DNA from 2 places in the Streptomyces sp. NPDC037054 genome. Region 1 is predicted to be linked to the other one. Evidence: predicted binding sites of a transcription regulator. Region 1 holds the regulator's gene; the other holds the start of a gene.
The links. The regulator HspR, encoded in region 1, represses chaperone genes until heat shock. The targets are predictions, from matches to a motif close to TTGAGNNNNNNNNNCTCAA.

Region 1 (4,415 bases):
CGTGGTCCGCAACACGGCTCCCCCGGCGCCGAGCGCCGGAAAGCACCGGTTCGTGGCGTTATGTCGTGCCCTCAGGAAGGAGTTGTTGCAACAAGATGGCGGGTGGGTTCCGGACAAGCCCGAACGGCCACGGCCGTCAGGGCTTGAGGCCGATCTCGGCGCAGGCGCTCGCGTACTTCGCGGTGCAGATGTCCGACACCTCGTAGATGCCGTCCGCGACGACGGTGTCCTCGATGTTGTCCTGCGTCAGGGCGACCACCGGCACGAGCTGGGCCGGAATGTTCTTGTGCGTGGGGCTGTCGACGCTCTGCCGGGTCAGCGCGTCGAACTGGATGTCCTTGCCCTGGACCTTCGCCACGGCCATCTCGGCCGCGTTCTCGGCCTCCTGGGGGTAGGACTTGTAGACACTCATGTACTGCTCGCCGGTCACGATCCGCTGCACGGCGGCCAGTTCCGCGTCCTGTCCGGTCACCGGAGGCAGTTCGGTCACGCCGGCGGCCTCCAGCGCGTCGATGACGCCGCCCGCCATGCCGTCGTTGGCGGCGTAGACGGCCGCGATCCTGTTCGCGCCGATCGCGTTGATCGCCGCCGTCATGTTCGCGCGGGCGTTCTCCGGCTTCCAGTCCTTCGTGTCGTAGGACTTGGCGATCCGCACCTTGCCGTTCAGCTCGGACAGCGCGCCCGCCTTGAACTGCTTGGCGTTCGGGTCCGTGGGCGAGCCGTTCATCATGACGATCTGCGTCGAGGCGCCGGTGTCGCCGCCCAGGGCCTCCAGCAGCGAACGGCCCTGCACCTCGCCGACGAGCTCGTTGTCGAAGGAGATGTACGCGTCGATCGGGCCCTCGGCCAGCCGGTCGTAGGCGATGACCGGGATGCCCGCGTCCTTGGCCTTCTTCACGCCGTCCGCGATGGCGTGCGCGTCGACCGCGTCCAGCAGGATCACGTCGACCTTGTCCTCGACCATCTCCGCCAGCTGGGCCGCCTGCCGGCCCGCGTCCGCCTCGGCGTTGGAGTACACGACACGGCCCTGGTCCCGCGTCAGCGCGGCGACCTTCTTCTTGATGATGGGGTAGTCGAACTGCTCGTACCGCGTGTTGGCCTTCTCCGGCAGCAGCAGCCCGACGGTGATGCCGTTGCCCTTCGCCGGGCTGGCGTCGTCGCTGCTCCCCGACGCGCCCAGCCCACCACAGGCGGCCAGCGAGAAGGTCATCGTGGACACGGCCACGGATATGGCGATACGACGCATACAGGTGCTCACTTCTGGTGTCTTCCGGACGCGGGCGCAGCTTTGCGACCCGAGTGACTGAAAAGCCAACGCGCCACGGCCCCCCAGCGTCAAGCACATGCACTTAACGAGATGGCAACACCACGCTCCGCAGTGCTTGTAAAGACGCAATGGAACAACCTGCAGCCCTTTTCCACCGCCTCTTCATCGAACGACACCCCCGGGAGCGCGGTCGTTTACCGCACAACCAACCCATTCACCGCGAGTCGTGATCTTGAACGGCCCGCCACCGTCCATCGCCGCCCGCCGGGCATCGCCCGTGTGACCGAACAATCTCGGCCATCCGCCGATCGGCACGAAAAGGACCCCGGAGGACAAGCCTCCGGGGTCCTTCGAAACGTTCTGAGCCTCCTGGCGGCCTCAGTCCGACTGCTGCCGCTTCGGCCGCCACACGACCAGCGCGCTGGTCTGCTGGACCTCCTGATACGGCACCAGGTCCCGCCGGTACGACGCGTGCACCGCGGCCTCGCGCTGCCGCATGGCCGCCGCCGCCCCGTCCAGCGCCGCCTCCAGCTCCGCCACGCGGGACTGGAGCGCGGCGACCTGGTTCTCCAGTTCGATGATGCGCTTGATGCCCGCCAGGTTGATGCCCTCGTCCTGCGACAGCTGCTGCACCTGACGGAGCAGCTCGATGTCACGGGCCGAGTAGCGGCGGCCCCGGCCGGCGGTGCGGTCCGGGGACACCAGTCCCAGGCGGTCGTACTGACGCAGTGTCTGCGGGTGCAGGCCGGAGAGCTGGGCCGCCACCGAGATGACGTAGACCGGGGTGTCCTCGGTCAGCTCATACGGGTTGCGTCGACGGCCGTCCATCTCCATCAAGCTCCCTTCGCGGCCTGGAACAGCTCCGCCCGCGGATCCTCACCCGCGGTCGCCTCGCGATACGCCTCGAGCGCGTCACGAGCCTTCCCCGACACGTCCTTCGGAACACTCACCTCCACGGTGACCAACAGGTCCCCGCGGGTGCCGTCCTTGCGGACCGCGCCCTTGCCCCGGGCGCGCATCGTGCGCCCGTTCGGCGTGCCGGGCGGCAGCTTCAGCGTCACCGCCGGACCGCCCAGGGTCGGCACCCGGACCTCGCCGCCGAGGGCCGCCTCGGCGAACGTGACCGGCACGGTCACGGTGAGGTTGTCGCCCTTGCGGCCGAACACCGGGTGGGAGTCGACGTGCACCACCACGTACAGGTCGCCCGCGGGGCCGCCGCGCTCACCCGGAGCGCCCTTGCCCCGCAGCCGGATGCGCTGCCCGTCCGCGACCCCGGCCGGGATGCGGACCTGCATCGTGCGCGACGACTTGGCGCGGCCGCTGCCCTTGCAGACCTCGCAGGCGTCCTCGGCGATCAGGCCGCGGCCCTTGCAGTCCGGGCAGGGGTCCGTGAGCGAGAAGCCGCCGCCGGAGCCCCGCGCGACCTGGCCGGTGCCGACGCAGGTCGGGCACACCCGCGGCGTGCCGTTCTTGTCGCCGGTGCCCGAACAGGCCTTGCAGGGCGACTGCGAGGACATCCTGAGCGGGACCGTCGCGCCCTCGATCGCCTCCGTGAAGCTGAGGGTGACCTCCGACTCGACGTCCTGGCCGCGCCTCGGCTGCACCCGGCTCGTGCCGGAGCTGCCGCGGTTGAACAGGCCCCCGAAGACGTCACCGATGCCGCCGCCGAAGCCACCCGGCTGGGCGCCCTGGCCGCCGAACAGGTCACCGAGGTCGAAGTTGAACGAGCCGCCGCCCGCGCCCGGCCCCGGGCGGAAGCCGCCGTTGCCGAACAGGGCGCGGGCCTCGTCGTACTCCTTGCGCTTCTTGGGGTCGCCGAGGATGTCGTTCGCCTCGGAGATCTCCTTGAACCGCTCCTCCGCCTTCGCGTTCCCCTTGTTGGCGTCCGGGTGGTACTCGCGGGCGAGCTTCCGGTACGCCTTCTTGATCTCGGCCTCGGTGGCGTCCTTGGGGACGCCGAGGACCTTGTAGTAGTCCTTCTCGATGAAGTCCTTGGTGCTCATCCCCGACGTCCCTCCTTTCCTGCCTCGTGTGTCACGTCAGCCCTCGTCCGGGCCACCGCTCTCCTTGTCGTCCGACTGCTCGGCCGCCTCGGCCTTGTCGGCCGGTGCGCTCTCCTCGGCCGGCTTGACCGTCTGCGCGCCGGGCTGCGGCTCGGCCACGGCCACCCGCGCGGGGCGGATGGTGCGCTCGCCGATGCGGTACCCGGGCTGCAGGATCGCCACGCAGGTCGTCTCGGTGACGTCCGGCGCGTAGGAGTGCATCAGGGCCTCGTGGATCGTCGGGTCGAAGGGCTCGCCCTCCTTGCCGAACTGCTGCAGGCCCATCTTCGCCACGACGGTCTCCAGCGACTCGCCGACGGACTTGAAGCCGCCGACCAGCTCGCCGTGCTCCCGCGCGCGGCCGATGTCGTCGAGCACGGGAAGGAGCTCGGTCAGGAGGTTCGCCACGGCGATCTCCCGCACCGCGATCCGGTCCCGCTCGACCCGGCGGCGGTAGTTCTGGAACTCGGCCTGCAGCCGCTGGAGGTCGGCGGTGCGCTCACCGAGCGCGGAACGCGCCTGGTCGAGCTGGGCCACCAGACCCGCCGTCTGTCCCGTGTCCCCGGCCGGGGCCGCCCCCTCCTCCGGGGAGGAGGAGGCGGCCTTCGGCTCGGCGTCTTCGGAGGTGGCGCCGGAGGGGACGTCGGGCTGCTGCTCGTCGAAGCCCGGGGTCTCCTCCGTCACGCGGCACCGTCCTTCCGCTCGTCGTCGACGATCTCGGCGTCCACGACGTCGTCGTCCGCGGCCTTGGCCTGGCCGTCACCGGCGTCGCCCGCGGCCTGCGCGCCCTGGGCGTCGGCGTACATCGCCTGGCCCAGCTTCTGCGAGACGGCGGCGACCTTCTCCGTCGCGGTGCGGATCTCGGCGGTGTCCTCGCCCTTGAGCTTCTCCTTCAGCTCGGAGAGGGCCTCCTCGACCTCGGTCTTGACGTCGCCCGGGACCTTGTCCTCGTTGTCCTTGAGGAACTTCTCCGTCTGGTAGACGAGCTGCTCGCCCTGGTTGCGGGTCTCGGCGGCCTCGCGGCGCTTGTGGTCCTCCTCCGCGTAGCGCTCGGCCTCCTCGCGCATGCGGTCGACCTCGTCCTTCGGCAGCGAGGAGCCGCCGGT
Region 2 (4,415 bases), on a different contig from region 1:
GCCTGGGTGACCCCGTCGACGATGTTCTCCAGCACCGCGCGCAGGCCCGCGATCGGGGTGCGCAGCTCGTGGGAGACGTTCGCGACGAGTTCCTTGCGCTGCCGGTCCTGCGCGGCCAGCTCGTCCGCCATGCGGTTGATCGTCTGGGCCAGGTCGCCCAGCTCGTCCCGGCGGTTCTCGCGCACCCGGCGCGTGTAGTCGCCGTGCGAGATGGACCGGGCCACCGCGTTCATCTCGTCCAGCGGCGAGGTCAGGGAGTGCGCCACGAACTGCGTGATCAGCAGCGTGGCGATCATCGAGAAGACCGTGATGAAGCGCAGCTCGGTCTCGGTGCGCACCGCGATCATCATCAGCCCGGTCGTGATCAGCACCGAGATGACCACGAGGGCACCCAGCTTGGTCTTGACCGAGAACGGGCGTACGCCGCCCCAGGGCTCCCCGGGGCTCCTCCGTGCGGCATCCCGCCCCGAACTCATGGCGTCGGCGTCTCCAGGGCGTAGCCCACGCCGTGCACCGTGCGGATCCGCTCGGCGCCGATCTTCCGGCGCAGCGCCTTGATGTGGCTGTCGACGGTGCGGGTGCCGGAGGCGTCCGCCCAGTCCCAGACCTCGGCCAGCAACTGCTCCCGGGAGAGCACCGCGCGCGGGGTGTTCGCCAGGCACACCAGCAGGTCGAACTCGGTGGGCGTCAGGTGGACGTCCTCGCTGCGCACCCTCACGCGGCGCTGCGCGTGGTCGATCTCCAGCTCGCCCAGGCGCAGGATGCCGCTGCGCGGCGTGGCGGCGGCCAGCGCGGCCCGCTCCACCCGGCGCAGCAGGACGTGCACGCGCGCGGCGAGCTCCCGCATCGAGAACGGCTTGGTCATGTAGTCGTCGGCGCCCACGCCGAGGCCCACCAGCATGTCGGTCTCGTCGTCGCGCGCGGTGAGCATGAGCACCGGCACGGGCCGGGCGGCCTGCACGCGCCGGCAGACCTCCAGACCGTCGAAGCCGGGCAGCATGACGTCGAGGATCAGCAGGTCGGGCTGCCAGGCCTCGGCCGTGTCGACGCCGGACGGGCCGTCGCCCGCCGTTTGCACCAGGAATCCCTCGGCGCGCAGGCGGGTCGCGATGGCGTCCACGATCGTCGCGTCGTCCTCGACCACCAGGACCCGGCGCTGCGCGCCCGGAGTAGCCGCCGCCGTGCCGTTGTGGGAGGTGTGTGTCTGCTCCATCGCCCGCCCCTGAAGTGTGCTTTCCGGAATCAGTGGGGTGACCCCTCGTCTGCGCATGACTGCGATTGACGCTTGAATGATCCGCGCCAGGGATGCAGCGTACGGGGAGTTACCGTGGCTTTGCTATCCAGGGCGGACACCGAGGTGCACGACGTCGGGAACTCCCCGGGCAACGGGGATCTCTTCGGTACGCACCCCCTGGAACCCGGCATTCCGCAAGGTTCCCTCGAATTCCGGAGAGGGCTGCGCCGACCACACGGCCAGTACCCCGCCCGGCCTCAACGCCCTTGCGCAGCTTGCCAGTCCGGCCGGGGAGTACAGCCCGCCGTTGTCCTCCGTGACGGTCCAGCCGGGGCCGTTGTCGATGTCCAGGCACAGTGCGTCGTACGTGGCGCACGTCTCATTGACGTGGGTGATCAGGTCCGCCTCGACGATCTCGGTGCGCGGGTCGGCGAGCGCCCGCGCCGAGATCGGGGCCAGCGGACCCGAGCGGTGCCAGCCGATGACGGCGGGCTCCCGCTCGACGACGGTGACGCGGCCCCACCGGGGGTTCTCCGCGGCGTGTGCGAGCGAGAAGCCGACGCCCAGGCCGCCGATCAGGACGTGCGGCGCGGGGCGGTCGTCGAGCGCGTCGAGGGCGGCGTCCACCAGTCGCCGCTCCGAACGCCCGTCGGAGGTGTCCATCAGGAAACAGCCGTTCGCGATGATCTGCAGCAGCCCGCCGTGCCTGCGCAGCACGACCTCGCCGTGCGGGCCCTCACAACGGTCCAGTACTTCGGGAATGTCGTACGAGGTGGCCATCCCGCCATCCTGCCAGTGCGGTATGGCGCGCCGCCTCCGTGTTGTTCGGACGGGTGCGGGTTGTCCGGACGGGTGCGGGACGTGACGTGATCGCCCACAGCGAACACCTCCCTGTGGCCGGAACAATCGGCAGTCCTCCAACATTGAGTCGGCATAGCTCAACTTGACTGCCGAAGGGGAGATCATGGCTGCTGAGTCCCAGGCGTTCACACCGCTCACCCTGCCCGTGCTGCCGCTCGACGACGAGGTCGTCCTGCCCGGGATGGTGGTCCCGCTGGACCTGAGCGACTCCGAGGTGCGCGCCGCGGTGGAGGCCGCGCAGGCCGCCGCCACGTCCGAACCCGGAAAGCCCAGGGTGCTGCTGGTGCCACGCGTCGACGGGACGTACGCCGGCATCGGCGTCCTCGGCACCGTCGAGCAGGTCGGCCGGCTGGCCGACGGCGACCCGGGCGCGCTGATCCGCGGCCGGGGCCGGGTGCGGATCGGCGCCGGGACCACCGGACCGGGAGCGGCGCTCTGGGTGGAGGGCACCTCGCTCGACGAGTCCGTGCCGGACCCGCTGCCGGGGCACGTCACCGAACTGGTCAAGGAGTACAAGGCCCTCGCCACCGCCTGGCTGCGCAAGCGCGGCGCCTGGCAGGTCGTCGACCGCGTCCAGGCCATCGACGACGTGTCCGCCCTCGCCGACAACTCCGGCTACTCGCCGTTCCTGACGACCGAGCAGAAGGTGGAGCTGCTGGAGACCACCGACCCGGTCGCCCGCCTCAAGCTCGCCACCCAGCAACTGCGCGACCACCTCGCCGAGCAGGACGTCGCCGAGTCCATCGCCAAGGACGTCCAGGAGGGCGTCGACAAGCAGCAGCGCGAATTCCTGCTGCGCCGCCAGCTGGAGGCCGTCCGCAAGGAGCTGCGCGAGCTGAACGGCGAGGAGGAGGGCGCCGAGTCCGACGACTACCGCGCCCGCGTCGAGGCCGCCGACCTGCCCGAGAAGGTCCGCGAGGCCGCTCTGAAGGAGGTCGACAAGCTGGAGCGCGCCTCCGACCAGTCGCCCGAGAGCTCCTGGATCCGCACCTGGCTCGACACGGTCCTGGAGATGCCGTGGAGCGAGCGGACCGAGGACCAGTACGACATCCAGGGCGCCAAGTCCGTCCTCGACGCCGAGCACGCGGGCCTGGAGGACGTCAAGGAGCGCATCACCGAGTACCTCGCCGTCCGCAAGCGCCGCGCCGAGCGCGGTCTCGGCGTCGTCGGCGGGCGGCGCGGAGGCGCCGTGCTCGCCCTCGTCGGACCGCCCGGCGTCGGCAAGACCAGCCTCGGCGAGTCCGTCGCCCACGCCATGGGCCGCAGGTTCGTCCGGGTCGCCCTCGGCGGCGTCCGCGACGAGGCCGAGATCCGCGGCCACCGCCGTACGTACGTCGGCGCGCTGCCCGGCCGGATCGTGCGCGCGATCAAGGAGGCCGGGTCGATGAACCCGGTCGTGCTGCTCGACGAGATCGACAAGGTGGGCTCCGACTTCCGGGGCGACCCGGCCGCCGCCCTGCTGGAGGTCCTGGACCCGGCCCAGAACCACACCTTCCGGGACCATTACCTGGAGGTCGAGCTCGACCTGTCCGACGTGGTCTTCCTGGCCACCGCCAACGTCCTGGAGGCGATTCCGGAAGCGCTCGCCGACCGCATGGAGATCGTCCGCCTGGACGGCTACACCGAGGACGAGAAGATCGTCATCGCCCGCGACCACCTGCTGCCCCGCCAGCTGGAGCGGGCCGGTCTCGGCGCGGACGAGGTCACCATCGACGAGAGCGCGCTGCGCAGGCTGGCCGGCGAGTACACCCGCGAGGCCGGTGTCCGGAACCTGGAGCGGTCGGTCGCGCGGCTGCTGCGCAAGGTCGCCGCCCAGCACGAACTGGGCGAGCGGGAGCTGCCGTTCACCGTCGGCGCGGACGACCTGCGCGCCCTGATCGGCCGGCCGCACCACGTGCCCGAGTCCGCGCAGGACCCGGCCGAGCGGCGCACCTCCGTGCCGGGCGTGGCGACCGGCCTCGCCGTCACCGGCGCGGGCGGCGACGTCCTCTACGTCGAGGCGTCGCTGGCCGACCCGGAGACCGGCGCGTCCGGACTGACCCTGACCGGTCAGCTGGGCGACGTGATGAAGGAGTCGGCGCAGATCGCGCTGAGTTTCCTGCGCTCGCACGGCGCCGAACTGGAACTGCCGGTCGCCGACCTGAAGGACCGGGGCGTGCACATCCACTTCCCGGCGGGCGCGGTGCCCAAGGACGGTCCGAGCGCCGGCATCACCATGACGACCGCGCTGGCCTCGCTGCTCTCCGGCCGCCTGGTCCGTACGGACGTCGCGATGACCGGCGAGGTCTCCCTGACCGGCCGGGTGCTGCCGATCGGCGGG

Region 2: the regulator HspR is predicted to act here: its motif matches at 2,158-2,176, upstream of lon (endopeptidase La).

The regions. Positions count from the first base shown of each region.
Region 1 covers NZ_JBVJSJ010000019.1:3,644-8,058, reverse strand. Annotated here, with positions in the region: gene ACZ7D7_RS32410 (sugar ABC transporter substrate-binding protein) at 137-1,246, opposite strand; gene ACZ7D7_RS32405 (heat shock protein transcriptional repressor HspR) at 1,646-2,095, opposite strand; gene dnaJ (molecular chaperone DnaJ) at 2,101-3,270, opposite strand; gene grpE (nucleotide exchange factor GrpE) at 3,307-3,993, opposite strand; gene dnaK (molecular chaperone DnaK) at 3,990-4,415, opposite strand, start outside.
Region 2 covers NZ_JBVJSJ010000001.1:183,357-187,771, reverse strand. Annotated here, with positions in the region: gene ACZ7D7_RS00865 (sensor histidine kinase) at 1-476, opposite strand, end outside; gene ACZ7D7_RS00860 (response regulator transcription factor) at 473-1,213, opposite strand; gene ACZ7D7_RS00855 (spermidine synthase family protein) at 1,337-2,014, opposite strand; gene lon (endopeptidase La) at 2,199-4,415, shown strand, end outside.